3 regions of the Streptomyces sp. NPDC048417 genome follow, and region 2 is predicted to be linked to each of the others. Evidence: riboswitches for the same ligand, from Rfam matches in the RefSeq annotation. Region 2 holds a riboswitch; each other region holds the start of a gene.
What was found. A riboswitch is a leader RNA that binds a small molecule or an ion and turns the genes downstream of it on or off. The one in region 2 is predicted to bind thiamine pyrophosphate.
Positions count from the first base shown of each region.

Region 1: it holds a riboswitch for thiamine pyrophosphate, as region 2 does, so the genes downstream of both, AB0D59_RS30745 (thiamine ABC transporter substrate-binding protein) here and thiC (phosphomethylpyrimidine synthase ThiC) in region 2, are expected to answer to the same signal.
Region 3: it holds a riboswitch for thiamine pyrophosphate, as region 2 does, so the genes downstream of both, thiO (glycine oxidase ThiO) here and thiC (phosphomethylpyrimidine synthase ThiC) in region 2, are expected to answer to the same signal.

Region 1 is NZ_JBEZKI010000021.1:78,786-88,900, reverse strand. Features, by position in the region: gene AB0D59_RS30770 (LamG-like jellyroll fold domain-containing protein) at 1-2,537, shown strand, start outside; gene AB0D59_RS30765 (LOG family protein) at 2,653-3,807, shown strand; gene AB0D59_RS30760 (LAETG motif-containing sortase-dependent surface protein) at 3,967-4,677, shown strand; gene AB0D59_RS30755 (ABC transporter ATP-binding protein) at 4,858-5,880, opposite strand; gene AB0D59_RS30750 (iron ABC transporter permease) at 5,880-7,478, opposite strand; gene AB0D59_RS30745 (thiamine ABC transporter substrate-binding protein) at 7,544-8,611, opposite strand; TPP riboswitch at 8,684-8,791, opposite strand; gene rlmN (23S rRNA (adenine(2503)-C(2))-methyltransferase RlmN) at 8,816-9,922, opposite strand.
Region 2 is NZ_JBEZKI010000001.1:345,464-355,578, forward strand. Features, by position in the region: gene AB0D59_RS01715 (helix-turn-helix domain-containing protein) at 1-478, shown strand, start outside; gene AB0D59_RS01720 (SsgA family sporulation/cell division regulator) at 578-1,015, shown strand; gene AB0D59_RS01725 (YibE/F family protein) at 1,163-2,683, opposite strand; TPP riboswitch at 2,755-2,932, shown strand; gene thiC (phosphomethylpyrimidine synthase ThiC) at 2,925-4,745, shown strand; gene AB0D59_RS01735 (VOC family protein) at 4,807-5,193, opposite strand; gene AB0D59_RS01740 (LysR family transcriptional regulator) at 5,396-6,328, shown strand; gene AB0D59_RS01745 (hypothetical protein) at 6,492-7,361, opposite strand; gene AB0D59_RS01750 (metallophosphoesterase) at 7,542-8,630, opposite strand; gene AB0D59_RS01755 (LacI family DNA-binding transcriptional regulator) at 8,916-10,028, opposite strand.
Region 3 is NZ_JBEZKI010000013.1:150,946-161,060, reverse strand. Features, by position in the region: gene pknB (Stk1 family PASTA domain-containing Ser/Thr kinase) at 1-402, opposite strand, end outside; gene AB0D59_RS21650 (thiazole synthase) at 523-1,317, opposite strand; gene thiS (sulfur carrier protein ThiS) at 1,321-1,521, opposite strand; gene thiO (glycine oxidase ThiO) at 1,518-2,687, opposite strand; TPP riboswitch at 2,685-2,796, opposite strand; gene AB0D59_RS21635 (FAD-dependent oxidoreductase) at 2,926-4,164, shown strand; gene AB0D59_RS21630 (Rv2175c family DNA-binding protein) at 4,296-4,661, shown strand; gene thiE (thiamine phosphate synthase) at 4,696-5,343, shown strand; gene metF (methylenetetrahydrofolate reductase [NAD(P)H]) at 5,490-6,413, shown strand; gene AB0D59_RS21615 (hypothetical protein) at 6,470-7,459, shown strand; gene AB0D59_RS21610 (NAD(P)/FAD-dependent oxidoreductase) at 7,491-9,005, opposite strand; gene AB0D59_RS21605 (DUF4126 domain-containing protein) at 9,053-9,667, opposite strand.

The sequences.
Region 1 (10,115 bases), on a different contig from region 2:
GCTACTCCGCCACCGACCTGAACAACGTCGGCTGGACCTCCGGCGGGAAGGTCACCGTCGACGGCGCCACGTTCACGCTGCCCGCCTTCGGGTCCGGGCAGAGGGACAACGTGCTGGCCGCCAACCAGACCGTCACCTACAGCGGCTCCGGCAACGCGCTGGAGTTCCTGGCCTCGTCCTCGTACTCCAACGCCACCGACCCCGGCGCCATCGACGGCCAGGCGACAGCGCCGTACGTGCCCGCCGGAAGTTCCGTGACCGGCAGCTACTGCTTCACCGGGACCACACCTGACGGGCCGTGCGCCGCGACCGGCACCATCAACTACACGGACGGCACCTCCGCCTCGTACGCCCTGACCGTGCCCGGCTGGACGGTCGCTGACGACTCGATCGCCGCGGTGATCCTTCCGCACCGCAACAACCCCAGCGGACAGACCGCGAGCAAGCGGCGCCTGTACGCGTTCTCCGTGCCCCTCGACCCGGCCAGGACCATCGCGTCAGTCACCCTGCCCGACGTCGGCAACCGCATCGGCAACCACACGCCCTCGCTGCACATCTTCTCCCTCGCGACGCGCAACACCACGGCTCGTACGGCAGAGTCCAACGGCACCAGCGTGGCCGCACCGAGCGGCCAGACCTGGACCGGCGCCTGGGCCAGCCCCATCGAGGGGGAGGACGGCTCCATGGGGCCGTACGGCAACCAGACCTTCCGGATCGCGCTGCGCCCCTCCGTCTCGGGCAACACCGTGCGGATCAAGCTCGACAACGCGCTGGGGTCCTCGAAGCTGGCCATCGGACACGCCACCGTCGCCACGTCGTCCGACACCACGCCCAATCCCGCCGAGCCCTCGTCGGTGCCCGTCTCCACCCCGACCTCGCTGACCTTCTCCGGCAGCCAGAGCGTCACCGTGCCGGCCGGCGGCATGATCTACAGCGACCCGCTGCCCTTCACCGTGACCCGGAACAGATTCCTGCTCGTCTCGTACTACCTGACGAATTCGATCACCGCGATCGTCGGGCACTCGCTGGCCGACTCCGGGCTCGAGTACCTGGCCGACCCCGGCACCGGCGACAACACCGCCAACACGACCGGGACCCCGTTCACCACCTCCAAGTGGGGAGGTACCCCGGTCACGGACCTGCTCACCGGCGTCGACGTCACGACCGCCGGCGCCGCCACCCTCGGCATCGTCGGGAACGGCGAGATCGACATACCGCGCGCCAACTCCTTCCCGAGCGGCACGCAGACCGACGACGTGCTGCAGCGCGCCGACGCCTCCAGCGGCCGGTCCTACGGCGAAATCACCGAAAGCATCTCCTCGAACCAGATCATGAGCGACTACGCCGACGGCACTCCCCCCACCACCGGCCCCTCGCTCCTGTCCCGGATCGACCGCGACCTGCTCGATCAGCCCGGCATGAACAGCGTCCTCCTCTACGAGGGACTCGAAGACGTACTCGAAGGCGGTCGCACAGACGTCGACCTGGAGACCAACGGCTACACGGCCCTCGTACAGCAGCTGACCGCCTGGGGCATAGGCACGACCGTGAGCACACTCACCCCGTGCGACGGCTACACGGGCGGCGGCTCATCGACGTCGTCCCCTGTGAACGACCCCTGCACCACGACCGTCGATCAGTACCGCTCGGCGGTGAACGACTGGCTGCGCAGCTACAACCTCGGTGGATGGTGGGACACCCCGCCCGTCTTCGTCACCGACATCGACTCGGCCCTGGCCACGATCGACACCACGAACGGCGAGGAGAAGTTGGCGCCCGGCGCGGACAGCTTCGACCACGTCAACCCGAAGCCGGCGGGCATCGGTGCCATCGTCGGCGCCTACGACTCGCCGCACAACACCTGGAACCTGGACGACGGCGACGGCTACACCTTCGCCAACGACACCGCGCCCACCGACACCGCCTACGCGATGCCCGATCCCACCGTGGGCAACAATCCGCTCACCCTGAGCGGCGGCACCACCTGGACTTCCGACGCCACCCACGGTGAGGTGCTGAGCCTCGACGGGACCAGCGGCTACGCCGCCTCCGGCACCAGCGCGCTGAACACGACCGGCAGCTACTCCGTCTCCGCGTGGGTCGACCTGTCCTCCCTGCCCAACCACAACGCCACCATCGCCGCCCAGGACGGCAGCCAGACCAGCCCCTTCATGCTCCAGTACAACGACACCTACAACGGCACCCCCGGCTGGTCGTTCAGCCTCAGCAAGAGCGACACCGCCGGCGCCGGCTTCTGGAACGCCTACGCCGCCGGCGCCACCGCGGGCACCTGGACACATCTCCTCGGCACCTACGACGCCACCACCCAGACAGCCGAGCTGTACGTCAACGGCGTCCTCGCGGCCACCGTCACCGGTGCCACCTCCTGGAGTTCCTCCGGTGCCTTCACCGTCGGCCGAAGCCAGTACAACGGCGCAGCCACCGACTTCGTATCCGGCGCCGTCAGCCACGTCCAAGCCTGGAACTACGCCCTCACCCCCGAGGAGGCCGACGCGCTGAACCGGCAGCTGCTGTGACGCCGGCCCAGCACCACTGATCGCCCCTCGCTGCCCAGAGACGTCCGTCTCTGGGCAGCGAGGGGCATGCGGGACGGCCCCGCGGCAGTCCTGGGCTGACACCTACAGTGGGCGGGTGCATCCGACACCCGCCCAGCCGAACCCCCCGCAGCCCCGGCCCGCGCCGCAGCACCGGGCCGCCCGCGACCGTGAGATCGAGTCCCTCGCCGAGTTCGACGAGGTCGTCGCCGCGCACGGCACGCTCGCCCAGTACCGCGTCCAGGCCGTCGATCTGACGGGCCGTACGGACGTCCTGCTGACCACCGACACCACCGGCGCCGTCTTCCTCGGGTGCCCGATGTCCCCCGAGGCCGCCGCCCGGGCCGGGGCGTCCGGCGCCCTGGTGTTCCCGCCGGTCCCGGACCTCCCCTTCGATCCCTACCGCGCCTTCGTCTACACGCCCGACGAACTGTTCGACTCGCTCGACGCGGGCTACGAGGCGACCCCGGACGCCCGCTCGTACGCCTGGTTCCAGCAGACCAAGGCTGACGGCGACATATTCGGCTCGATGCTGCGCTCGATCCACGACGACGCGGTCTCCGACGCACTGGACGAACTCCTCGTCGGCGCCCGGGTGGTGGGCGTGATGGGCGGCCACGCGATGGCGCGCGGCACGGCGGAGTACGCCGGTGCCGCCCGGCTCGGCCGGGAGCTGGCGCGGGCCGGGTTCACGGTGGCGACCGGCGGCGGCCCGGGCGCGATGGAGGCGGCGAACCTGGGCGCGTACGCGGCCCCCTTCGACGACGGGATGCTGGAGGAGGCCCTGGAACTCCTCGCCAAGGCGCCGTCGTTCCGGCCGTCCGTCACCGACTGGGCGCGCGCCGCCTTCGAGGTCCGCGAGCGCTGGCCGGACGGCGGTCCGTCGGTCGGCATCCCCACCTGGTTCTACGGCCACGAGCCGCCGAACGCCTTCGCCGCGCACATCGCCAAGTACTTCGCCAACGCCACCCGTGAGGACGGCCTGCTGGCCCGCTCCAACGCCGGTGTGGTGTTCCTGCCGGGCGCCGCCGGGACCGTCCAGGAGATCTTCGACAACGCGACGCCCAACTACTACGAGTCACGGGGCGAGCCGACCCCGATGGTGCTCGTGAACGAGGCGCACTGGAGCGAGTGGCTGCCGGCTTGGCAGCTGCTGACCGCGCTTGCCCAGGACCGGCCGATGGCGTCCCGTATCGCCCTGGTTGACCGGATCGAGCAGGCTTCTGAAGCACTGAAACGTCTCAGCAATTAATAAGCAGGCAAAGTCAACGCCCGTGGACCGCATATGCATTGACACTACTTACGGCACACTTATAGACCTGTGAGCCTCCTGGGGTTGCTGATGCCTCACCTCGCGTTGCGTCAACTCCCCCACAAGCCCCCCGCAGTTATGCACTCATTAAGGACAAACGTGTCCATATCCCGCCGCAGTGCACGTCGTTCCGTGCGCATCCTGGGTGTTGCCTCCGCGTCCGCGGCGCTGGCCCTGGGCGTCTCCAGCAGCGCCTTCGCGTGCAACATCTCCGAGTTCTCCGCCGAAGCCACCTGCGACGGCTCCAACGGTGTCATCACGGTCACCGACCAGGACGCCTCGGGTACTCCGGCCACCATCAGCGTCTTCCTCGAGAGCAACGGTGCCGACGCGAAGCAGGTCGGCGACGCGCAGTCCGTGAAGGGCTCCAAGGAAGGTACGAAGGTCACCTTCTCCGAGGACTGGGCGCCCAACGCGACGTACCGCGTCCGCGTCAAGGTCGACAGCGGTAACATCCACATCGACAGGGACATCACGCCCAACCTGACGACCCCGTCGACCGCCTGCAAGTCCGACGAGAGCTCCAGCCCCTCCCCGTCGGAGTCGGCCACGCCGTCGCCGTCGGAGTCCGCGTCCACCCCGGCCGAGTCCGACTCCCCGACTCCGTCGGCCTCGGAGAGCAGCAGCACCGCTCCGGCGGGCGCGTCGGACAACGCCCCGTCCCCGGCGGTCGGTGAGTCCAACCTCGCCGAGACCGGTGCCAACTCGAACACCGGTCTGATCGCCGGCGTCGCGGGCGCGCTGGTCGTGGTCGGCGGCGGCGCCGTGTGGTTCGGCATGCGCCGTCGTGGGGCGAACAGCGGAAGCTGACGCACCCGCCTTCGTACACCGCTTTCGTACACCGTCGAGGCCCGTCCCCGTATCCCCGGGGGACGGGCCTCGGCCGTGTCCTGAAGAGCCTCGGCCCAGTAGGCCGCAGTCCTGTACGCCTCGGTCCTGTACGCCTCGGTCCTGTACGCCTCGGTCCTGTACGCCTCAGTCCTGTACGCCTCAGTCCAGTACGACGGTCTCCGCCGCGTCGAACTCGACGCCCACCGCGTCCCCGGCCTCCGGGGCCTCCCGCAGCGCGCAGGCCGCCTCGAGGCGCGGGCCGTCCTGGGGCTGGAGGTGGACGGTGACATGGGTGCCCTGGAAGGTGCGGGCGGTCACCGTGCAGGGCAGCCCCGCGTCGGCCGCCACGAGCCGTACGCCCGCGGGCCGTACCAGTACGGTGCGCGGCCCCTGAGGCGCGTTCTCGGGCAGCGGCAGCTTCCCCCAGGGCGTCACCGCGGCCGAGCCCTCGACGGTCGCCGGGACCACGTTGCCGAAGCCGAGGAAGCGCGCCACGAACTCGTCGGCCGGCCGCTGCCAGACATCGAGGGGCGTGCCGGACTGGGCGATCCGGCCGTCCCGCATCACCACCACCCGGTCGGCCAGCGCGAAGGCCTCACCCTGGTCATGGGTGACCGCGAGCACGGTCGTGCCCAACCTGCCGAACAGCTCCCGCAGTTCGACCACCAGCCGCTCCCGCAGCGAGCGGTCGAGCTGTCCCAGCGGTTCGTCGAGCATCAGCAGCCGGGGCCGGGGCGCCAGCGCCCGCGCGAGCGCCACCCGCTGCTGCTCACCGCCGGAGAGCCCGGCCACCGCCCGCCGGGTGGCCCCCGGCAGCCCCACCAGTTCCAGCAACTCGCCGACACGCTCGGCCTGTTGCCCCTTGCCGTCGCCGCGCATCCGGAGCCCGAAGGCCACGTTCCCGCCCACGTCCCGCTGCGGGAACAGCTGATGGTCCTGGAACATCAGCCCGACCCCCCGCCGGTGGGCCGGTACCCGCGTCTGGTCCTGCCCGTCGAGCAGCACCCGCCCCGTGTCCGGCGGTTGCAGCCCCGCCACCACCCGCAGCAGCGTCGACTTGCCGCTCCCGCTGGGCCCGAGCACACACACCACCTCGTGCTCGGCGACCTGGAGGTCCACGGCGTCGAGCACGGCCCGCCCGCCGAACCGCACGGTGGCCTGCTCCAGTTCGAGAAGTGCCATCAGAACTCCCCCGTCCGGTCGGTCCGCAGTCGCTCCAGCACCAGCAGCGCCACCGCGCACACCACCATCAGAATCGTGGAAAGGGCCATCGCCTGGCCGTAGTTGAGATCACCGGGGCGGGACAGCAACCGCGCCACGGCCACCGGCAGCGTCGGGTTGTCCGGCCGCGCGATGAACACGGTCGCCCCGAACTCCCCCAGCGACACCGCGAAGGCGAACCCGGCCGCGACCAGCAGCGCCCGCCGCACCATCGGCAGATCGACCTCCCGCCACACCCGCCACGGCGAGGCCCCGAGCACGGCCGCCGCCTCCCGCAGCCGTTCGTCCACGGCACGCAGCACGGGCAGCATGGTCCGTACGACGAACGGCACCCCGACCAGTGCCTGGGCGAGTGGCACCAGGATCCAGGACTGCCTGAGGTCCAGCGGCGGCTTGTCGAGGGCGATCAGGAACCCGAACCCGACGGTCACCGCGGACACCCCGAGCGGCAGCATCAGCAGCGCGTCGAAGCCCCGTACCAGCCGCCCCGCGTCCCGCCGGGCCAGCGCGGCGGCGGCGAGCCCGCCGATCACCACGGCGATGGCGGTGGCGGCGACGGCGTATTCGAGCGAATTGACCACCGACTGGACGGGCGCGACCAGGAAGGTGCCCCCGTCGGCGTCGCCCAGCGCCCTGTAGTAGCCGAACCCCCCGTCGAGCGACCGCCGTACCAGCACAGCCAGCGGCAGCACGAGGAGCACGGTGATGGTGGCGAGGACCGCGCCGAGCAGCGCCCACTGCCCGGCGCCGCGCGGCCGGCGTGCCGTCACCGACGGGTCCACCAGCCGCAGCACGCTCTCCCGCCGCCGTACCGTCCACGCGTACACGGCGAGGATCGCGCCGACCGCGACGAACTGCACGATCGTGAGGACGGCGGCCGTGGAGAGGTCGAAGATCTCGGAGGTCTGCCGGTAGATCTCCACTTCGAGGGTGGAGAAGGTCGGCCCGCCGAGGATCTGGACCACGCCGAAGGACGTGAAGGTGAACAGGAAGACCATCAGCGCGGCGGCGGCCACGGCGGGCGCCAGCGCGGGCAGGGTGACCTTCCGCCAGGCGCCCACCGGCGAGACGCCGAGCATCCGCGCGGCCTCCTCCTGCCGTGGGTCCAGTTGGGCCCACAGCCCGCCCACGGTCCGTACGACGACCGCGTAGTTGAAGAAGACATGCGCGAGCAGGATGGCCCAGACGGTGGTGTCCAGTCGTACGCCCCACAGCCCGTCCAGCAGTCCGCCGCGGCCGACCAGCGCCAGGAACGCCGTACCGACCACCACCGTCGGCAGCACGAACGGCACCGTCACCACGGCCCGCAGCACCTGCTTGCCCGGGAAGTCCAGGCGGGCGAAGACATAGGCGGCCGGCAGCGCCACCAGCAGGGTGAGCGCGGTGGAGGCGAGCGCCTGCCAGGTGGTGAACCACAGGACGTGCCGGATGTCGGACCCGCCGACGACGTCGGCGATCCGCCCGAACCGCCACACCCCGTCGACCTTCAGCCCGCGCGTGACGATCGCCACGACCGGCCACGCGAAGAAGACGGCGAAGAACGCGACGGGCACGGCCATCAGGCCGAGCCGCGCCACGCTCCCGCGCCTGGCGGCTGCTTGCGCACGAGCTGTTTGCGTACGTGCTACTTGAGTACGAGTGACGTCCACGTCTTGACCCACTGGTCACGGTTGGCGGCGATCTTGTCGGGCGCCATGGTCTCGGGGTCCTTCGCGGCGGGACCGTACTTCGTGAACTCGGCGGGCACCGCGGCCCCCTTGACCACCGGGTACACGAACATGTTCAACGGCATGTCCTCCTGGAACTCCTTGGAGACCAGGAAGTCGACGAGCGCCTTGCCGCCCTTGGTGTTCTTGGCGTTGCTCAGCAGCCCGGCGAACTCGATCTGCCGGAAGCAGGTGCCGGTCGCTACTCCGGTGGGCGCGGTGCTGGGCCTGGGGTCGGCGTAGATGACCTCGGCGGGCGGGGAGGAGGCGTAGGACACGACGAGCGGACGGTCGCCCTTCGCCTTCTTGCCGCCGGCCGAGCCGGAGAACTCCTCGTCGTAGGCCTGCTCCCAGCCGTCGACGACCTTGACGCCGTTGTCCTTGAGCTTCTTCCAGTAGCCCTGCCAGCCGTCGTCGTACTGGGCGGCGCTCCCGAGCAGGAATCCCAGCCCCGGCGAGGAGGTGGCCGCGTTCTCGGTGACGAGGAGGTTCTTGTACTGCGGCTTGACGAGGTCGGCGTAGGAGGCGGGCGGGGTCAGCTTGTGCTTGCTGAAGTAGGCCTTGTCGTAGTTGACGCAGATGTCGCCGTAGTCGATGGGGGTGACCCGGTGCTTGCCCGCGTCGAGTTGGTAGTCCGTGCCGACCTGGTCGAGGCCCTTGGCCCGGTACGGCTGGAAGAGACCGTTGTCGAGGGCGCGGGAGAGCAGGGTGTTGTCGACGCCGAAGAAGACGTCGCCCTGCGGGTTGTCCTTGGTCAGGATCGCCTTGTTGACGGCCTGGCCGGCGTCGCCGTCCTTGAGGACGTTCACCTTGTAGCCGGACTGCTTCTCGAAGTCCTGGAGCACGGTCTTGGAGACGGCCCATGAGTCGTGGCTGACCAGGGTGACGGTCTTGGAGTCGGCCTCGGAACCCGACGACGACGAACACGCGGACAGCGTGACGAGACCGAGCCCGACGGCCGCGGCCAAGAAGGTCCTTGTGTGCACTGGTGATTTCCTCCTGGGGTGGACCAGGAAGAGACGCGGCCCTGCCCGCGGTGTGCGGACAGGGCGCAACAGCTTGAGTGATGACCGAACTTCCTACCCAGAATGACCTGGGCGAGGTTCAGAGGGTCTGCGGCCCGATTGCCGCACTCTCAGCGCTGTGGCGCTCCCCTGTCGGAATATGAAGATGTACCTACGGCCCTCAGATTACCGCTCGGTGGCCGCGAGCTGACCGCAGGCTCCGTCGATCTCCTGACCACGGGTGTCCCGGACGGTGACGGGCACACCGTGCGCGGCGATCGCCTCGACGAACGCCTTCTCGTCCTCGGGCCGGGAGGCGGTCCACTTCGAGCCCGGGGTCGGGTTCAGCGGGATGAGGTTGACGTGCACGGGCTTGCCCTTGAGCAGGCGGCCCAGCCGGTCCCCTCGCCACGCCTGGTCGTTGATGTCGCGAATGAGGGCGTACTCGATCGACAACCGCCGCCCGCTCTTCTCGACGTACTCGAACCCGGCGTCGAGCACCTCGCGCACCTTCCACCGCGTGTTCACGGGGACGAGGGTGTCGCGCAGCTCGTCGTCGGGGGCGTGCAGGGAGATCGCGAGCCGGCACTTGAGGCCCTCGTCGGCGAACCGGTGGATGGCCGGCACGAGCCCGACCGTCGACACGGTGATCCCGCGCTGCGAGAGACCCAGCCCGTCCGGGGCCGGGTCGGTCAGCGCCCGGATGGCGGTGACGACCCGCTTGTAGTTGGCGAGCGGCTCGCCCATCCCCATGAACACGATGTTGGAGAGCCGCGCCGGACCGCCGGGCACCTCCCCGTCCCGGAGCGCCCGCATCCCGTCCACGATCTGGTGGACGATCTCCGCGGTGGACAGATTCCGGTCGAGGCCCGCCTGCCCGGTCGCACAGAACGGGCAGTTCATCCCGCACCCCGCCTGCGAGCTGATGCACATGGTCACCCGGTCCGGGTAGCGCATCAGCACGGACTCGACGAGCGTGCCGTCGAACAACCGCCACAGCGTCTTGCGCGTCGTCCCCTCGTCGGTCGACAGATGCCGGACGACGGTCATCAGCTCGGGGAACAGCGCGTCCCGCAGCCGGTCACGAGAGCCGGCCGGGATGTCCGTCCACTGCTCGGGCTCGTGCGCGTACCGCGCGAAGTAGTGCTGCGCGAGCTGCTTGGCGCGGAACGGCTTCTCACCGATCTCGGCCACCGCGTCCTTGCGCTCGGCAGGCGTGAGGTCAGCAAGATGCCGCGGCGGCTTCTTGGCTCCGCGCGGCGCGACAAAAGTAAGTTCTCCGGGCTTAGGCATGGCCTTACCAGTGTCGCAGATCAATTCCGGTGGCCCGTGCCCGAAGGTGCGCGGAGTGGACCCGGCCCGTGTCCCGGTGCTCAGTTCGTGGCGCTGTCCGGGCTTCCGAGATCGAGCCGGTGCGCAGGGCCGGGGCCATAGGTGGTCGTCAGCGTGGGGGGTCATCCACCGGGCCGTGGTGCCCGGGCTAACT
Region 2 (10,115 bases):
GCGGGATTCGATCGGTGCGCCGGTCTACTACGCGATGTACCGGGACGGCGAGATCGAGGTCATGTGTGTCTCCGACTCCCCGGGCACCCCGGCGGTCGAGGAGTGGGCGGACTTTCGCGAGACCGGGCACGCGCATGCCGTCGGCCAGTGTCTGCTCTTCCAGTTGGACGAGAACACCCGCCGTGACCATCTCGACCGCTATCCCCTGCAAGCCCTCACCCCGTACACGGTCCGTGACGACCATGCGCTGCTACGGCGGCTGGAGCGGACGCGGCGGATGGCGCCGCTGGTGGAGCGCCAGGAGTACGCGCTGGGCACGGTGTGCGCGGCGATCCCCATCACCGTCGGCACCACGGTGGCCACGGTGGCCATCTCCCTGCCTCTCCACCAGGCAGACCGGCTGCTGCCCGCCGCGCGGCAGCTGCAGGCGGAGGTGGGACGGCATCTGGGATCGCTGGCGATCGCTATCAGTATCTGAAAACTCACTCCTTGTGATCTGCTGTGTACGTTCAGCAAGATTTGACCACCATCAAAGGGATAAATCCCGGCCAGTCGGTGTCATATGACGGGGTAGGCGATGCGCGAGTCCGTACAAGCAGAAGTCATGATGAGCTTTCTCGTATCGGAGGAGCTCTCCTTCCGCATCCCCGTGGAGTTGCGCTACGAGACCTGTGATCCGTATGCCGTGCGGCTCACCTTCCATCTGCCCGGGGATGCGCCGGTGACCTGGGCCTTCGGCCGTGAGTTGCTGATCGACGGGGTGGGCCGGCCGTGCGGGGAGGGCGATGTGCATATCGCGCCCGCCGATTCCGAGGTGCTGGGCGAGGTCCTGATCAGGCTTCAGGTCGGCGGCGACCAGGCGGTGTTCCGGTCGTCGGCACCACCGCTGGTGGCTTTTCTCGACCGTACCGACAAGCTGGTGCCGCTGGGCCAGGAAGGTACGCTCGCCGACTTCGACGCTCATCTGGACGAGGCCCTGGACCGCATCCTGGCCGAGGAACAGAGCGCTGGCTGAAGCGAGCGACAGGGCACGGGGCACCAGACGCTCCACCGAACCGCGCGAGGATGCGCAGGAACGCTTCTGCGTGTCCGTGGGCGGGTGCCGGAGCGCTTCTTCTCGTCCGGACCCTTGTGTGCCGCCCACCGCCTCCCCGTCGCACGTTCACCGCTTCCGGCGATGCCCGCGCCCGCCACGCGCCGGGGCCTCGACGGACGCGACTGCTTCCTTGCTCTGCCGGTCGGCCGAGACCACCAGTGCCGCGAGCAGCGTGGTGACCGGCACCGAGGCGACCAGGCCGATCGAGCCGACCAGCGTGCGCACGATCTCCTCGGCCACCAGCTCACTGTTGGCGACCGTCGCCACGCTGCTCTGCGCGATCGAGAAGAGCAGCAGCAGCGGCAGCGCGGCACCGGCGTAGGCCAGGACGAGGGTGTTGACGACGGAGGCGATGTGGTCGCGGCCGATACGGATGCCCGCCCGGTACAGCCCGCGCCAGCCCATCGTCGGGTTGGCCTCGTGCAGCTCCCAGACGGCCGATGTCTGGGTCACCGTCACATCGTCCAGGACACCCAGCGAGCCGATAATGACGCCGGCCAGCAGCAGACCACTCATGTCGATCGACGGGTACAGGCCGTGAATCAGGCCGGTGTTGTCGTCGGTGTTGCCGGTGAGCGCGGCCCAGTCGATGAACTCCGAGCCGAGGACGCCGATCAGGCACAGCGAGACAAGCGTGCCGAGCACCGCCACCGAGGTTCGGGCCGACAGGCCGTGGCACATGTACAGGGCGATCAGCATGATGGCACTCGACCCGACCACGGCCACCAGCAGCGGATTCGAGCCCTGCAGGATCGCCGGCAGGATGAACAGGGTCAGCACCATGAAGCTGACGGCCAGTGCGACCAGCGCCATCACACCGCGCAGCCGGCCCACCACGACGACGGCGAGTGCGAAGATCCCGGCCAGCAGCGCCATCGGGAACTTCCGGTTCACATCGGTCACCGAGTACTGCAGGTCCTTGGGCGCCGAGGGCTCGTACGCGACCACGACCTTCTCGCCCTCGTCCAGCTGGCGTGACTGATCGGGCTGCACGATCTCGGTGAACGTACGGCCCTTGTCCTTGCCGGTGTCGACCCGGACCGTGGCCTTCTTGCAGGTGCCGCCCTCCTCCTGCTTGGCGGAGCTGCCCTCCGCGGTGGAGGTGTCGCCGGTCGAGCTGTCCCCGGAAGCGTTGACCGACTTGCAGCTGACCGAGACGACCTTGGTGACCGTGGCCGCCTGCGTCTGCCGGTCGAAGCCGACGCCGGTGCGCTCGTGCGACGGGGCGCCGCCGGGCCAGAGCACCACGAGGCCGACGACGACCGCGGCGGTGAAGGGGATGAGGATCGCCGCGATGACCTTGCGCAGATGCTTGGAGACCGGCGCGGCGGGGCCGTGGCTGTGAGAGTGACCGTGCCCGCCGCCTGCCCCGGAGCCGCCCTGGCCGTGTCCCTGGCCGGGCGGGTGGCCGAGGGTGTGGCCGTCGTCGTGACTCTGGGCGTGCCCCTGGTCGTACTGGTGGCCCTGCCCGTGGTCGTGTCCGTCACCGGCACCATGGCCCCCGTGGCCGGCTCCGCCGCCCTGTGCGGCGCCGTTGCCGCGCCTTGGGTCGGGGGGCGGATAGGGGTGCTGCTGTGTCGTGGTCACCGCCCGATCATCGCAAGAACGGCAGGGGCCCTCTGTTCACCGCGCCCGAATTGACGCTAGCGTGGAGGCACCTTTGCACACGCGGGAGCTCGGAGCACCGGGCTGAGAGGGCGCTGACCTCCGTATTCGCGATGTTTCACGTGGAACGAGTGATGTTTCACATGAATCGCCGCCTGACGGAAGCCGCTGCGTCGACCGCCGAACCTGTTACCGGGTAATGCCGGCGTAGGGAGTAGGTCTCATGACCAACAAGGACGTACGCACGCCTGCCTTCAGCCAGGACGAACAGCCCATGGTGGGCGAAACCCCCCAAGGGGTAGGGAAGTCCATCGGCTGGCACAAGGGGTATGTCGACGGCTCGCGCCCCGACCTTCGGGTGCCGGTCCGTCAGGTGCATCTCACCAACGGGCAGTCGGTCACGCTCTACGACACCTCGGGCCCGTACACCGATCCGCTCGTCGAAACCGACGTCCGCAGGGGTCTGCCGCCGCTGCGGGAGAACTGGATCACCGCCCGCGGTGACACCGCCGAGTACGCGGGCCGCCCCGTCCGTCCCGAGGACGACGGGATCAAGCACACCTCGCCGCGTGGCGGCCTGCGCAACCTGGACGCGGTCTTCCCGGGCCGCCCGCGCCAGCCGCGCCGCAGCCGGGACGGCGAGGCGGTCACACAACTCGCATACGCCCGCCGGGGTGAGGTCACCCCGGAGATGGAGTACGTCGCCATCCGGGAGAACGTCTCCCCCGAAGTCGTCCGTGAGGAGATCGCAGCGGGACGGGCCGTGCTGCCGGCCAACGTCAACCACCCGGAGATCGAGCCGATGATCATCGGCAAGCGGTTCCTGGTGAAGGTCAACGCCAACATCGGCAACTCCGCGGTGACTTCCTCCATCGAGGAGGAGGTGGAGAAGATGACCTGGGCAACCCGTTGGGGCGCCGACACGGTCATGGACCTCTCCACCGGGCGCAACATCCACACCACCCGCGAGTGGGTGCTGCGCAACTCCCCCGTCCCCATCGGCACGGTTCCGCTCTATCAGGCCCTGGAGAAGGTCGACGGCCGGGCCGAGGAGCTGACCTGGGAGATCTACAGGGACACGGTCATCGAACAGGCTGAGCAGGGCGTGGACTACATGACCGTCCACGCGGGAGTGCGCCTGCCGTATGTGCCGCTCACCGCCAACCGCAAGACCGGCATCGTCTCGCGCGGCGGCTCGATCATGGCGGCCTGGTGCCTCGCCCACCACAAGGAATCGTTTCTGTACGAGAACTTCGAGGAACTCTGCGAGATTCTCGCCGCCTACGACGTCACGTACTCGCTGGGCGACGGGCTGCGCCCCGGCTCCATCGCGGACGCCAACGACGAGGCCCAGTTCGCGGAGTTGCGCACGCTCGGGGAACTCAACCGGATCGCCAGGCGTTTCCATGTACAGACGATGATCGAGGGCCCGGGCCATGTCCCGATGCACAAGATCAAGGAGAACATCGACCTTCAGCAGGAGATCTGCGATGAAGCTCCGTTCTATACGCTCGGCCCGCTGACCACGGACGTCGCGCCGGCGTACGACCACATCACCTCCGGCATCGGTGCCGCGATGATCGCCTGGTGGGGCACGGCGATGCTGTGCTACGTCACGCCCAAGGAGCACCTCGGCCTGCCCAACCGCGACGACGTCAAGACCGGCGTGATCACCTACAAGATCGCTGCCCACGCGGCCGACCTCGCCAAGGGCCACCCGGGCGCGCAGGAGTGGGACGACGCGCTGTCCGACGCCCGCTTCGAGTTCCGGTGGGAGGACCAGTTCAACCTCGCCCTGGACCCGGACACGGCCCGTGAGTTCCACGACGAGACGCTTCCGGCGGAGCCGGCGAAGACGGCCCATTTCTGCTCCATGTGCGGGCCGAAGTTCTGCTCGATGAAGATCAGCCACAGCATCACAGAGCGGTTCGGAGCCGGGGCGGCTGAGGGGGTGTCTCCTGAGGAGGTCGCGGAGGGGATGCTCCAGAAGTCGAAGGAGTTCGCGGCCAGCGGGAACAGGGTGTATCTGCCGCTGGCGGACTGAACTCCTCGCCGAGGTGCCGGTCCGGGTTGTCGGACACCCTGGACCGACACCGTCGGCTCGATCACCCTTCGGCGTCCTGCGGGTACCAGCGCAACTCCACCGTGTTGCCGTCCGGATCCCGGACGTAGACCGATGTGGCGGTGCCGCGCGCACCGAAGCGCTCCACGGGCCCCTCGACTACGGTGAACGTCCCCGACGCGATGACCTCGTCCCAGTCCACCGGCTCCACGGTGAGACAGATGTGGTCGACGTTGGACTCGCCCCGGCAGCGGACGACCAGGTCGATGATGGTCTCCGGAGTGACTCTGACCGACGGGAAGGGGACCTTTCCGGCTCGCCATTCCGCGAGACGGACCGGCTCCAGGCCCAGGAGCCCGGCATAGAAGTCCAGCGACCGTTCGATGTCTTCGACGTTGAGGACCAAGTGATCGAAGGCCTTGACGCGCACAGGGGGCACGCCGGCTCCGGAGCGCTGCCGTGCTGTCGGGGAGGCGGCGGTGTCAGTGGCGTTCATGAGGCTTCCTCAGGGTGTGGATCCGGGTCTCATGGGTGACCGGATGGGGATGCCTTCCACGATCGGCCGTGCGATGGGAGCCATCAAGGCATGATCGACGTACGACTGTTGAGCCAGATTAAACGCCGGGGGGATCATGCTGGAGCGACTGGAGACCGAGGTCTTCCTGACGCTTGCCGAGGAACTGCACTTCGGCCGGACCGCCGAGGTGTGGGGAATCACGACCGGGCGGGTGAGTCAGATCGTCAGGAAGCTGGAACGCCGCGTCGGAGGCATGCTGTTCGAACGCAACAGCCGTACCGTCCGGCTCACCCCGATCGGGCGGCAGTTGACCGATGACCTGCGGCCCCTGGTCGCCGCCATGGAGGAGGCACTACACAGAGCGGCCGACGCCAGTCGTGGCGTCACAGGGGAACTGCGGGTGGCCTTCCTCGGAGAGTGGACGGCGCCTGCCCTGCTCAGAGCCGTCGGCCTGTTCACCGCACGTCATCCCGACTGCCGGGTCGATGTCCGAGAGGTACACCTGTCCAACTCCCGGGCGAGCCTGCTGGACGGCTCGATCGACATCCTCCTCGCCTCCTACCCGTTCGACGGCATGGCCTGCGGGCCGGTGCTGCTGAGGGAGGAGCGGGTGCTCGCCGTGGCGGCCGGGCATCCATTGGCCGGCGAACCGTCGGTGTCGGTCGAAGCAATGGCTCAGTACCCCGTGGTGCAGTACCCGGACGTGACCTCTGCGGCCTTCAAGAGAGACCGAACACCGGACCGCACACCGTCGGGAAAGCCCGTTCCGAAGGGGCCTGCCGGCGGGTCGTTCTCCGAGATGCTCACCCTGGTCGCGATGGGTAGAGGGGTCCTCCCGGTCGGAGGGCATTCCCGGCAGTACTACCCCCGACCCGATATCGCCTATGTGCCCCTTCATGATGCGCGGCCGATTGAGCGAGGACTGGTCTGGCCGGCGGGGAACACGACAGAGCGGGTGCGTGCGTTTGTCAGAGCGGCGGCCGATGCCGTAGAGCCGTCGCCGACCGCTTCGGTGTTGCCGTGTCCCGCGGTAGGTCCACCTCGATGAAGATCTCGCAGCACATCCGCGGTGGGCAACCGGGTGCATCTGCCGATCGCCGACCGACGCCGAACACGCGAGAAACTCGGCGAGCCCACTGTCGGTCGGCTTCGCGTCTGCGTCTCGTGACCGGGTGTCCGGCCTGCGCCCCCGGGCGGGGGCGCAAGCCGGGTTATTCCGGCTGGTGTTCCGGGCCTCCGAAGTCCGGGCTGGTGTAGTCCGGGCTCGTGAAGCTCGGCCGGGCGGCGGGTGAGGTGCCGTCGTCGGTGCTGAAACCGGGACGGTCGTAGCCGAGACGCGGCATCCGGCCCCCAGGGCCCGACGGGGTCGCACGGCGCAGTCCGGACGTGCCGGGTTCGGTGGCCAGCGCTTCCCGCAGGAAGGGCAGGATGCCGCGCTCCAGCAGGGCGTCCCGCCAGGCGTCCCTGGCCTTGGCCACATCCCCACCGGGTTCGCCATAGGCTCCGGCCTCCAGCGAGGGACTGTTGCGCAGTGCGGTGAGCAGCAGCCCCGCGCCCGCCATGACGATGGCGGCCGCGGTCACGACGCCGAAGACCCAGCCCGCGGTGAGCATGGTCTGGGCGAACGCCGGAGCCGGGTCCAGCATCTTCAGGACGTAGCCGACGAGCAGGAAGATCGCGGCGGCGGTACCGGCGAGCACGGGCGCCAGGACCAGGGCGAGTGCGAAGCCGCCGGCGCCGGTGGTCTCGGCGGCCTCGCCGAGGGTGGTGGCGAGCCCCATCGCACCGCCCATGGCCGTCTCCGCGGAGTCGGCCTCATGGACGGTGGCCGGGGTGGACCGCGCCGGATTGCGCAGTTCCTCGCGGACCTTCACATAGTGCTGGTACTCGGCCGCCGCGGCCGCCGCTATCAGTGCGGTGGCGTTGAGCGCCATGGTGCGCAGCTGTTCGGTGTTCAAATGCTGGCCGGTACCGGCCAGTTCGGGACGGTAAGGGGCGGAGCGCAGCGCCTCATCGAGGATCCGCTCGTATTCCTGGCGGTCCTCGCTGTGCAGGTGCTGCGGAACGCTGTTCATGTGCATCCCCCGATGCTCCGTAGGGCTTGGGGCTCGCACGCCGGCGAGCCGTCGGGCAGAAACGGAGGGGAGCCTGCTACGGATAAACCGATGGTAGAGCCGTTAAGGCACGCGGTGACAGGGGGTTGCCGGAAATTGGGGGTGGCCCGCGTGTGACATCGGGGTACAGAACAGCGTGTCGAACGCTCAGGCGTCCAGCGGAAGTTGCCTGACCAGCAGCTTTCCGGCCATGGTCACTCCGCCGTCCATCGCGATGGCGAGCCCGTCCGCGTAGACGTGCGGTCCTTCGACGACGGGGCCGGTGTTCTCTTCGCCGTCCTCGGAGCCGACTTCGCCCAGCAGATAGGGAATCGGACTGTGCCCGTGAACGATGCGGGTACCGCCGTACGTATCGAGAAGGGAACGGACGGCGTCTGCACCCCCTTCGTCCCGGAAGGAGAACCGCTTGGTGAACTTACGGAACAGATCCCAGACCTCGTCCGCGTCGTTTCGCGTGATGGTCTCGCGGACCGTGTCGTTGACCGCCTCGATCGAGTCGCCGTAGTCGAGGTAGGCGGTGGTGTCGGAGTGGACGAGCAGATAGCCGTCGACCTCCTCGACCGCGTCCAGGCGGGCCATCCACTGGAGGTGGTGGTCCTGGAGCCGGTCCATGTCGGTCTTCTGGCCGCCGTTGAGCAGCCAGGCCGCCTGGAAGGTGGCGGTGCCCGCACCGGAGTTGACGGGGGTGTCGCCGAACCGCTTGGCGCCGAGCAGCAGCAGCTCGTGATTGCCCATGAGGGCCTTGCAGTAGCCGCCGGCCGCGGCTGCCTCGGCGGACAGCCGCATCACCAGGTCGATGACGCCGATGCCGTCCGGACCCCGGTCGGTGAAGTCGCCGAGGAACCACAGCCGGGCCGTGCCCGCGCACCAGTGCCCGTCGGCGTCGATCAGCCCCTGCTCCCGCAGCGCGTCGATCAGCTCGCCGAAGTAGCCGTGCACGTCCCCGACCACGTACAGCGGGCCGGGACCCGCCGCGAGCTGAGCGGCCGGGGCGACGGCCGGGTCGACGGGCATCTGGAGCGTGTCGCCGCGGTTGATGACGGGCAGGTCGCGCTGGGTGGGCGTGTACCCCTCGGGATATCCGTCGGGGTACGGCTCGTCGAGCGCCGGTGCGACGTCGCCGGGGTGGGTGCTCTGGACGTACGGACCGGTCTCGTTGACGTACGCGGGCACCCGGAAGTCGCGCAACGCCGCCGTCCGTTCCGCTTCGGGTCCCTGACCGGCCCCCTGAGTCATCAGACCCCTCCACCATCGCGCCGCATCTGCACCGCTTCGGACTGCCTGGTCGCAGCGGCCCGCGGTGTCGTGGGCCCATCATAGGAACGCCCGTCGCGCCGTGTGATGACCCAGGGGTGGTGAATCGGAGCAGGACTCCAGTTCAGTGCGGCTTTCGCCCCGGTTGGGCAGGGGTTCGACCACCCGCCGTTCACCTGCCGGCCGTCACTCGACGACGCCCGGCAGGCGCGTCGGCCGCCTCCGTGTGCGTACGGATCGGCCGTGCGTACGTACGGGCCGTCCGTGCTACTCCTCCTCCGGTGCCCGGGGCGGGCTGACCGTGGTGCGCTGCGTGCGTCGCTGGGAGGAGGTACGCACGATCAGTTCGGTCGGTATCACCTGCTCGACCGGCTGGTCCGACTCCACTCCCTCGATCGCGTCGATGAGCAGCTGCACGACCGCGGTGCCGATGCGGCGCGGCTTCAGGGAGAGCGTGGTGATGGGCGGCTCGGTGTTGGCGTACACGGTCGACTCGCTGCAGCACACTAGCAGCAGGTCGTCGGGGACGCGCAGCCCGTAGCGGCGGGCGGCGGCGAGCAGGTCGGTGCCGTTGGGGTCGAAGAGGCCGTAGACGGCGTCGGGGCGGTCCGGGCGGGCCAGCAGCCGGTCGGCGGCGACGGCGCCCGCACAGGGGTCGTGTGCCGGGTAGGCCTCGTAGACCGGGTCCTGGCCGACGCGTTCGCACCAACGCAGGTAGGCGGTGGTGGACAGATGGGTGTACGTGTCCGTCGTGGTGCCGGTGAGGAGGCCGATCCGGCGGGCGCCGGCGTCGGCGAGATGGTCGAGGATGCCGAGCACAGCGGCCTCGTGGTCGTTGTCCACCCAGGCGGTGACCGGGAGCGATCCGGCCGGGCGGCCGTCGGAGACCACCGGCAGCCCCTGCCGGACCAGCTCACTGACCACCGGATCCTGGTCGGAGGGGTCGATGACGACCGTGCCGTCCAGGGCGACGTTCGACCACACGTCGTGGCGTGAGGTCGCAGGCAGGATCACCAGGGCATAGCCGCGGGCGAGCGCGGCGGAGGTGGCGGCCCGTGCCATCTCGGCGAAGTACGCGAACTCGGTGAAGGTGAAAGGTTCATCCCCGTACGTCGTCACGGTCAGGCCGATGAGTCCCGACTTGCCGGTACGGAGGGTGCGGGCGGCGGCCGAGGGACGGTACCCCAGCCGGTCGGCGACCTCCCGGACGTGGCGCCGGGTGGCATCCGGGAGCCGACCCTTACCGTTCAGGGCGTCGGAGACGGTCGTGATGGAGACTCCGGCGGCGGCGGCCACATCTCTGATGCCCGCCCGGCCCGGCCGGCTTCCTCGCCGAGAGGTTTCCGCGCGGCTCACCTGGTGCTTCCCTGCTGCTGTCATGGCGAGCCGATAGTAGGGCTCATGCGGTGGGGTAGTGCGGACGCATATGCACGCGTTGACAGGCACGTTTCTGCAAGGCCAAATGGG
Region 3 (10,115 bases), on a different contig from region 2:
GCGGTGCGCGGCGCCCAGTGCGGCCAGCACGGGCTCCAGGATGTCCAGTGCGGCCCGCGGCTGCAGCGCGCCGCGCTCGCGCAGCACGTCACGGAGGGTGCAGCCGGCGACGTACTCCATCGCGAGATACACGTACGGTCCGTCGGTCCCCTGGTCGAAGACCTGGACGACGTTGGGGTGTGCCAGCCGGGCGACCGACTTGGCCTCCCGGATGAATCTCTCGACGAAGGCCCCGTCGGCGGCGAGTGCCGGATGCATCACTTTCAGCGCGAGCACCCGGTCCAGCCGGACGTCCAGGGCCCGGTAGACCGTGGCCATCCCGCCGACGGCGATCCGCGCGTCGACGCGATAACGGCCGTCGAGCACCTGCCCGACGAGGGGGTCCTGAAGCGTCGTATCCACCCCGAGAGTGTACGAGCCCCGGCTGAAACCCCCACAGGTGAGACAGATTTCCCCGCCGACTTGCAGCGCATCTGTGACGCAACGCGCCCCTCCGTGCGCCCCGGACGACCGGGCCGGCGGTCAGAAGGCGGGGCGCTCGGGGTCCAGGGCGGCCAGGCCCTCAGCGGGGGACGACGGCTCGGCGAAGTGCCGGAAGGGGATCCGGCCGGCCAGTCGGGCCAGCCGTCCCGCCTCCACCCCGGCCCGCATGGCGGACGCCATCCGCTCGGGATCCTGCGCTCGCGTCACGGCGGACGCCAGCATCACCCCCGCGCACCCCAGCTCCATCGCCAGCGCCGCATCGGACGCCGTACCGGCCCCCGCGTCCAGAATCACCGGCACGCGCGCGTGCTCGACGATCAGCCGGAAGTTGTGCGGGTTGCGGATCCCGAGCCCGGATCCGATGGGCGACCCGAGCGGCATCACCGCCGCGCACCCCACGTCCTCCAGCTTCCGGGCCAGCACAGGATCGTCGTTGGTGTACGGCAGCACCGTGAACCCGTCGTCGACCAGCGTCTCCGCCGCGTCAAGGAGCTCGATCGGGTCGGGGAGCAAGGTCCGCTCGTCGGCGATGACCTCCAGCTTGACCAGTGAGGTGCCCAGCGCCTCCCGGGCCAGCCGGGCCGTCAGCACGGCCTCCCCGGCGGTGAAGCACCCCGCCGTGTTCGGCAGCACCCGGATCCCCAGCCGTTCGAGGACCGACAGGACGGAGCCCCGTACCCCCGGATCCACCCGGCGCATCGCGACCGTCGTCAGCTCGGTCCCGGACGCGACCAGCGCCCGCTCCAGCACCTCGAGGCTGGGCGCACCCCCGGTCCCCATGATCAACCGGGACGAGAAGGCCGTACCCCCGAGTACCAACGCATCGTCGGCCATGGCTCAGCCTCCCTGTACGGCGGTCAGGACTTCCACACGGTCCCCCTCGGCGAGCGCCGTACCGGGCCACTCCCCGCGCGGTACGACGGTCTCGTTGACCGCCGCGGCCACCCCGGACGGCGCGGCCGTGAGGGACTTCACCAGCGTGTCGAGAGCGGTGCCCGGGGTGATCTCCCGGCGCTCCCCGTTGACGGAGATGTTCATGCGGTCTGCTCCAGGAGTGCGCCGGGGACGGGGCCGAAACGCTTCGGCGTGAACGGACGGGCCTCTTCCGGCAGCTCACCGCCGGTCAGCAGCTCCGCCATCACGTCTCCCGTGACCGGCGTGAGCAGCACCCCGTTGCGGTGGTGGCCGGTGGCCAGCAGCAGCCCGTCCAGGCGGGTCGGCCCGAGCAGTGGCGCGTTGTCGGGGGAGCCGGGGCGCAGCCCGGCCCGGGTCTCGGTCAGCGGCAGCTCGGTGATGCCGGGCACCAGCTCGTGCGCGTCACGCAGCAGCTCGTACACGCCTCCCGCCGTGACCGTGGTGTCCCAGCCCAGCTCCTCGCTCGTGGCCCCGACGACCAGCTCGCCGTTCTCCCGGGGCACCAGGTAGAGATGGCCGCCGCGCACCACGGCCCGTACGGTCCGGCTGAGGAACGGCGCGTACCGCGCGGGCACGGTCAGCCGCAGCACCTGTCCCTTCACCGGCCGCACCGGCGGCAGCACGTCGTCGGGCACGCCCGCGAGCCGTCCGCTCAGGCTTCCGCCGGCGAGCACCACCTGGCCGGCGCCCAACGCCGCACCCGCGCGCGTGACGACACCGGCGGCCCGCTCCCGTACCACCTCCAGGCGCTCGGCCCAGTCGCGGTGAAAGACCACCCCGGCCCGCTCGCACGCGGCCACCAGGGCGGCCGCCAGCCGGCGCGGGTCGATCTGGTGGTCGCCGTCGACCCGCAGGCCGCCCCGCACGCCCGGCGCGAGCATCGGCTCCAGGCGCCGGCAGTCCCGCCCGGACAGCCACTCGGAGTCCAGCCCCGACTGCCGCTGGAGGACGTGCAGCTCGCGCAGGTGCGCGCGGTCGTCGGCGTCCAGGGCGACGGCGAGCGTGCCGCAGCGCCGGTAGCCGAGGTCGTGGCCGGTCAGCTCGGTGAGCTCGGCGGCGAAGTCGGGATAGCGGCGGGCGGAGGCCAGGTTGAGCCCCAGCAGGGTCTGCTCGCCGTAGTGCAGTTCGGTGACCGCGGCCAGCATCCCCGCCGCGACCTGCGCGGCCCCGCCGCCGGGCTCGGGGTCGATCACGGCGGTGGCGAGCCCGCGCTGCGCGGACCGCCAGGCCGTGACCAGGCCGATGATTCCGCCCCCGATGACGAGGACGTCGGACGTATGTGCGGACATGGGCGTCCAGCCCCTCCCTTCGCCGGCATGACCCGGATCAGGTTCGTACGGTCGGAGGCCGCCAGCCTCCCTCTCAGCCCGGTGCGTCCGGGCTCCCGCGTGTGCTCACCGGCCACCCTAGACCGCGGGGCTCCGCCCTTGTAAGACGGCCTGCGCCGGCGGTGTGGAACAGGTCACCCAGCACGCCCCCTGACTGACTCTTTGTCAGTTGTCTATCGTTCTTGTCTATGGTGATCAGGTGAGCGAGCAGACGCAGCTACGGAGCACGTCACAGTCGCGACGCGTGGTCGTCGTGGGCGCGGGCATGGCCGGCGTGCAGACCGCGGTGGCCCTGCGTGAGCAGGGGTTCACCGGGACCGTCACCCTGATCGGCGCGGAGCCGCATCAGCCGTACGACCGGCCGCCGCTCTCCAAGGCGGTGCTGCTCGGCAAGGCGGAGGGCTCCGCCTTCGAGGTCGACTTCGAGGCGCTCGGCATCGAGCTGGCGCTGGGCCGCGACGCCCTCGGCGTGCGCCCCGCCGACCGTGAGCTGGACACCGAGGCCGGACCGGTGCCCTACGACGTCCTGGTGCTCGCCACCGGTGCCGAGCCGATCTCGCTGCCCGGCACCGAGGGCGTCCCCGGCGTCCATCTGCTGCGCACCCTGGACGACGCCGAGCGGCTGCGGCCCGTGCTCGCCCGGCAGCACGACATCGTGGTGGTCGGCGCGGGCTGGATCGGCGCCGAGTTCACCACCGCGGCCCGCGAGGCAGGCTGCGCGGTCACGGTCGTGGAGGCCGCCGACCGCCCGCTCGCGGGAGCGCTCCCGGCCGAGGTGGCCGCGCCGATGACCGCCTGGTACACCGACAGCGGCGCCGAACTGCGCACGCACGCGCGCGTGGCGCGTGTCGAACCCGGCGCGGTGCTGCTCGACGACGGCTCACGGGTGCCCGCGGGCGCGGTCGTGGTCGGCATCGGCGCCCGCCCCGCCACCGCCTGGCTGGCCGGCTCCGGCATCGACCTGGGCGCGCACGGGGACGTGCTCGCCGACGACCGGCTGCGCACCGGCGTCCCGGACGTCTACGCGGTCGGCGACTGCGCCTCCTTCCCGTCCGGCCGCTACGGCGAGCGCCTCCTGGTCCACCACTGGGACAACGCCCTCCAGGGCCCGCGTACGGTGGCCGCCAACATCCTCGGCGAGTCCGACGCGGTCTACGACCCGGTGCCGTACTTCTGGTCGGAGCAGTTCGGCCGCTTCGTGCAGTACGCCGGCCACCACGCCGTCGCCGACCGCATGATCTGGCGCGGTGACCCGACGGGCCCGGCCTGGAGCGTCTGCTGGCTCCGCGAGGACCGTCTGGTCGCTCTGCTGGCGGTAGGCCGCCCACGAGACCTGGCGCAGGGCCGCAGGCTGATCGAAGGGGGCCGCCAGATGGACCCGCAGGCCCTGTCCGACCCCGCCCGCCCCTTGAAGAACGCGACTGCGGCGCCCCTCTAGGGGCGCGGGACTGTGACGTGTGCGGCTCCGCCGTGTGGGCGTGATCAACCCCCACGGCGCCGCACCCGAACGGCGACGCTCCCGGCACCACCCATCGCGGCCCACCCGGCGGAACGCCTACCCTTGTTTCCGTGACCGAGATTGACGCAAAGACCGATGCTCTCGTCCCCGCCTGGCTCACCGTCCCCGACATCGCAGAGATGCTGGACGTCGAGGTGACGCGCGTGCGGCAGCTGGTCAAGGAGGGCCAGCTCATCGCCGTGCGCCGTGGTGAGAACCGCGCGCTGCACGTCCCCGCCGCCTTCATCGACGGGGACAAGGTCGTCAAGGGCCTGTCCGGAACCTTGACGCTCCTGCGGGACGACGGCTTCACGGACGAAGAGATGCTGGAGTGGCTGTTCACGCCCGACGCCAGCCTGCCCGGCACCCCCGCGCAGGCCCTGAGCGAGAATCGCGGTACGGAGGTGAAGCGCCGCGCCCAGGCGCTCGCCGTCTGAGGCAGCCAGTACCGACACAACGGGGGACACACCGATGACCGACACCGCCCGCGCCCAGCTGGCCGACGCCCGTCTGTACCTCTGCACGGACGCCCGCAAGGAGCGGGGCGACCTCGCCGGGTTCCTGGACGCGGTCCTGGCGGGCGGTGTCGACATCGTGCAGCTGCGCGACAAGGGCATGGAGGCCGGCGAGGAGCTGGAGCACCTCGCCGTGTTCGCCGACGCCTGCGCCCGGCACGGCAAGCTGCTCGCGGTCAACGACCGCGCCGACGTGGCCCACGCGGCCGGTGCCGACGTGCTCCACCTCGGCCAGGGCGACCTGCCGGTCCCGGCCGCCCGCGCGATCCTCGGCCCGGACGTCCTGATCGGCCGCTCCACGCACACCGACGCCGAGGCCGCCGCGGCCGCCGTCCAGGACGGTGTGGACTACTTCTGCACCGGCCCCTGCTGGCCCACCCCCACCAAGCCCGGCCGCCCCGCCCCCGGCCTCGACCTGGTGCGGTACACCGCCGCCCTGGGCACGGACCGCCCCTGGTTCGCCATCGGCGGTGTCGACCTGGGCAACCTCGACCAGGTGCTGGACGCGGGCGCCCGCCGGGTGGTCGTGGTCCGCGCGCTCACCGAGGCCGACGACCCGGGCGCCGCGGCGGCCGAGTTCGCGAAGCGACTGCGGTCGGCATAGCTCTTCGGCCGTGACCGCTCCGGCCGGCGCGGCTCTTCGACAGGACCGTCCGGAAACTTGTCCAGTATCCGGACGCGTGGCCGACAATCCCGGCAAATCTCCCGAGTGCGGTTGGGTGTCCGTCCGCCCCTGGCTAACCTGCGAGTATGGCCCTCGGAACCGCATCCACCAGGACTGACCGCGCACGCACCGTGCGTGACATGCTCGCCTCCGGCAAGACCACGTACTCGTTCGAGTTCTCGGCGCCGAAAACCCCCAAGGGCGAGCGGAACCTGTGGACCGCGCTCCGGCGGGTCGAGGCGGTCGCCCCCGACTTCGTCTCCGTGACCTACGGCGCCGGCGGCTCCACCCGCGCGGGCACGGTCAAGGAGACCCAGCAGATCGTCGCCGACACCACGCTCACCCCGGTCGCCCACCTCACCGCGGTCGACCACTCCATGGCCGAACTGCGCAACATCATCGGCCAGTACGCGGACGCCGGGATCCGCAACATGCTCGCGGTGCGCGGCGACCCGCCCGGCGACCCGATGGGGGAGTGGGTGGCGCATCCGCGGGGCCTGACCTACGCGGCCGAACTGGTCCGGCTCATCAAGGAGTCGGGTGACTTCTGCGTGGGCGTGGCCGCCTTTCCGGAGATGCACCCGCGCTCCAGCGACTGGGACACCGACGTCCGGCACTTCGTCGACAAGTGCCGCGCGGGCGCCGACTACGCCATCACGCAGATGTTCTTCCAGCCCGAGTCCTACCTTCGCCTTCGCGACCGGGTCGACGCGGCCGGCTGCGAGACCCCGGTGATTCCGGAAATCCTGCCCGTCACCAGTGTGAAGATGCTGGAACGGCTGCCCAAACTCAGCAACGCGTCCTTCCCGGACGCCCTGAAAGAGCGGATCCTCACAGCCAAAGACGATCCGGCGGCGGTACGCTCCATCGGTATCGAGTTCGCCACGGAGTTCTGCGCACGGCTGCTGGCCGAGGGCGTCCCCGGACTGCACTTCATCACGCTCAACAGCTCCACGGCGACGCTGGAAATCCACGAGAACCTGGGCCTGCACCATCCCCCGCGGGCCTAGACCGGCCGCACCGGAGTACGACACACTGCGTAGCGGTCACTGGGAGAGGGGCGTACATGGGCTGGACGGTCCTCTACGTAGCGTTCGGCATCGTCGCGCTGTGGTTGCTGGGCGAGGTACTGCTGCAGTACAAGGCGCGGCTGCGCTGGCGGCTGCTCGCCTTCGTCGGCTTCCTCGGGGTCGTGTTCGGTGTCCTGATTCCGTCGGTGATCGTCATCGGGGTGGGCGCGATCGCGTTCGCGGTCGGCCAGACCTACGTCACGCTGTCGTTCCGCCGTGGCTTCGAGGCCGGCTGGGCCGTCAAGCGCCCCGGCGCGGACGGTGAGGGCGGTGCGGGCGGCCTGACCAAGCGCCGCCGCGGCGAGCCGGACGAGGACGCGGGCCTGGAGGCCGCCGACCCGGACGCGGCCGACGCCGCCTACGCCGACCAGCAGGCGGCCTACGCCACGGGCGGCATCCCGCGCTACGGCCGCGACGACGAGTACGAGCGCGACGACGTCTTCTCCCCGGCCCACGCTGCCGAGCCGACCGCCGCCGAGTCCACGACGGTGTACGAGCCGGAGCCCATGCCCGACGACACCGGCTCCTACGGCATATACAACGGGTCCGGCTACGCCACCACCGGCGACCCCGCCTACGCGACCGCCGGCCAGGACCAGGCGTACGCCGCCCAGGGCACCGACCAGAACTACGCCTACGACTACTCCGGCTACGGCCAGCAGCAGTACGGCTACGACGCCAACGGCCAGCAGCAGTACGCCAACTACTCCGACCCGTACGTCGGCAACCAGACCTACGGCGGCACCGGGTACGACCAGTCCTACGGCACCCAGCAGTACGACCAGCAGGGCTACGCCCAGGACCAGTACGGCAACGCCGGTTACGGCGAGACCCCGGCGGGCGGTGTCTGGGTCCCGCAGCAGCGCGCCGACGAGACCTACGGCGGCGAAGTCCCGCAGGAGCAGCCGTACCCCTACCAGGGCGACGGGCAGGGCCAGCAGCAAGGCCAGCACGGCACCGGGTACGACGAGCAGTACCGTTTCTGAAGCCGCCGTTCCCGAGGCGCCGGGGCGCGCATCACCGGGAGCCGCGGAACTCCGGTCCCTCCACGATCAGCCCGGCCACCAGCGCCCCCGACATGCCGGCGTGCGGCAGCCCACCGCCGGGATGTGACCAGCCGCCGACCCGGAACAGGCCCGGCAGCCGGGTGGCGTTGGCCGGGTGCAGGAAACGGCCCTTGCCGGCGGCGAGGGCGGGAGCTGAGATCTCCCCGAACCCCCCGGTCCCCGTGACCTGTTCCGGCAGCCGCGTCTCGTGCCAGATCAGGCGCTCCCGCAGCCCCGGGACGGCGGCCCCGGCGGCTTCCAGGAGGAAGTCCGTACACACCCGGGCCGTGCTGTCGCTCTCCCAGCCGGCATCGGTCGACAGCACCGCCGACAGCACCACGGACTCGTGGTCGTCGTCCGGTCTGAGTGCCGGGTCGTCGGGGCGCAGCACCGTCACGGTGGGGCGCACCGGACGGTCGCCGCCGGGCGCGGCCAGCAGGTCCAGCTCGGTCTCGCCGTCCGGGGCGTGCACGATCGTGCGGTGCGCGGCACCGGCCTCGGGCCCGCCACGCAGGGCGAGCAGGACGGTGAAGCGGCCCGGGCGCGCCGTATTCGTGTCGGCCCGCACATCGTCGTCGGCGTCCAGGCGGCACCCCGTCAGCCGCGCGAGGGCGTCGAGCCGCACCGGATCCACTCCGGCCACCACATGGTCCGCGTCGATCACACTACCCTCGGCAAGCTCCACCCCCGCCGCCCGGCCGTCCTTCACCAGCACCGCGGTGACCTCGGCGCCGAACACGAAGTCGACTCTCCGCCGCACACACCGCTCGTACACCGCCCGCGCCAACTCCCGTATGCCGCCGCGCACATACCAGGTGCCGAAGGCGTGCTCCAGGTACGGCAGCACGGCCGCGCTCGCCGGAGTGTCACGGGGGTTGAGGCCGTGGGCGAGCGCGTGGCTGTTCAGGAGGGCGGCGAGGCGCTCGTCGCGCAGCTCCCAGGCGCCGATCTCGGCGAGGGTGCCGGCCCGGCGGGTGCGCAGCAGCTTCTTGTGCGGCACGGACGGGTACGGCTCGCGCTCGGCCAGCACCTGCCAGTTCGGCCACAGCGGCTCCTCCAGGAGCGGGCGCCGGGTGCGGTCCCAGGTCTCCCGGGCCCGCACCAGGAAGTCGCCCCAGCGCTGTCCGGCGCCCGCCCCGAGGGCCTCGTCGAGAGCGGTGACGACACCCGCGCGGGACGCGTTCGGCAGCGCGACCTCGGTGCCGTCCGCGAAGACGTGCCGGGCCGACGGGTCGACCTGGACCAGCTCGACCAGGTCCTCCAGCGGCTCCTTGCCGGTCTTGACGAACAGGTCGCGGTAGACGGCGGGCAGCGGCAGCAGGCCCGGGCCGGTGTCGAAGGCGAACCCGTCGCGCTCGAACCGACGCACCCCGCCGCCGTACGTCTCCGTACGCTCGTACACCGTCACCCGGTGGCCCGCGACGGCCAGCCGGGCGGCCGCCGCCATGGCGCCCATCCCGGCGCCGATCACCGCAATCCGTCCCATGCCCGCGACTTTATCGAGCGCCACCGACAGTCCGGCTCGGTGGCCCGTCAGTCCGGTGGCCTGCCCACCTGGGCGGCTACCCGGCGTTCCTCCCGGCGCTGGGCGCGGCGGCGCCAGAAGCGGCGGATCCGGGAGACCAGGAACACCAGCACGATCAGACCGGTGGCCAGCAGCACGGCCGCGATGATCGCCGCCGCCAGCGGGTGGAACATCGCGAACGACACGATCGCGCCGACGCCGAGATCCTCGGCGAAGCTCAGCACGATGTTGCTGAACGGCTCCGGCGAGGCGTTGACCGCCATCCGGGTCCCGGCCTTGACCGTGTGGCTGGCCAGCGCCGTCGAACCCCCGATCAGTCCGGCCGCCACGTCCGACAGGGAGCCGCTGTGCCCGGCGAGCAGCGCCCCGACCCAGGCGCCCGCCACCGGGCGGACCACCGTGTGCACCGAGTCCCACACCGAGTCGACGTACGGGATCTTGTCGGCGACCGCCTCGCACAGGAACAGCACGCCCGCGATGATCAGCACCTCGGGGCGTTGCAGGGTCTCGGGGACGTCGTCGCTCAGGCCCGTCGCGCCGAAGAAGCCGAGCAGCAGCACCACCGCGTACGCGTTGATTCCGCTGGCCCAGCCGCTGGTGAAGACCAAGGGGAGTACCGACACGGAGGCGATCGTAACCAGTCGGCGACCGTGCGTCCTGGGCCTGAGCACACAGAGGTGAGTACGCGTACCTAGGGAGTGAGTTGAGTACACGCGCGGATGGGCCGCGACCTGCGTGAACGAGAGAGTGGAGACACGGAAAGGGGCGCCCGGTCCGGTACCGCCGACACGGGGCGGCGGAACAGCGCCGGCGCCCTTGCCCGCTCCTTCCGCCGATCCGTCGGCGGAAGCGAGACACGGGGGAGAGGGGACCCGGGGGAACGACGGGAAACCGGGGGAAGCACGGGGGTGCAGGGAAGGCGCCGGTCCGACGGTGGCCCGCGGGGGACGCGGCCACCGCGGGCCGGCGCTTTCGTGTGCCCACGCGCGCGTGCGGTGTTTTCGTCTGTCCATGCGCGCGTACGGCGCTTTCGTCTGTCCACGCGCGCGTGCGGCTTTCTCGCGGCCACGC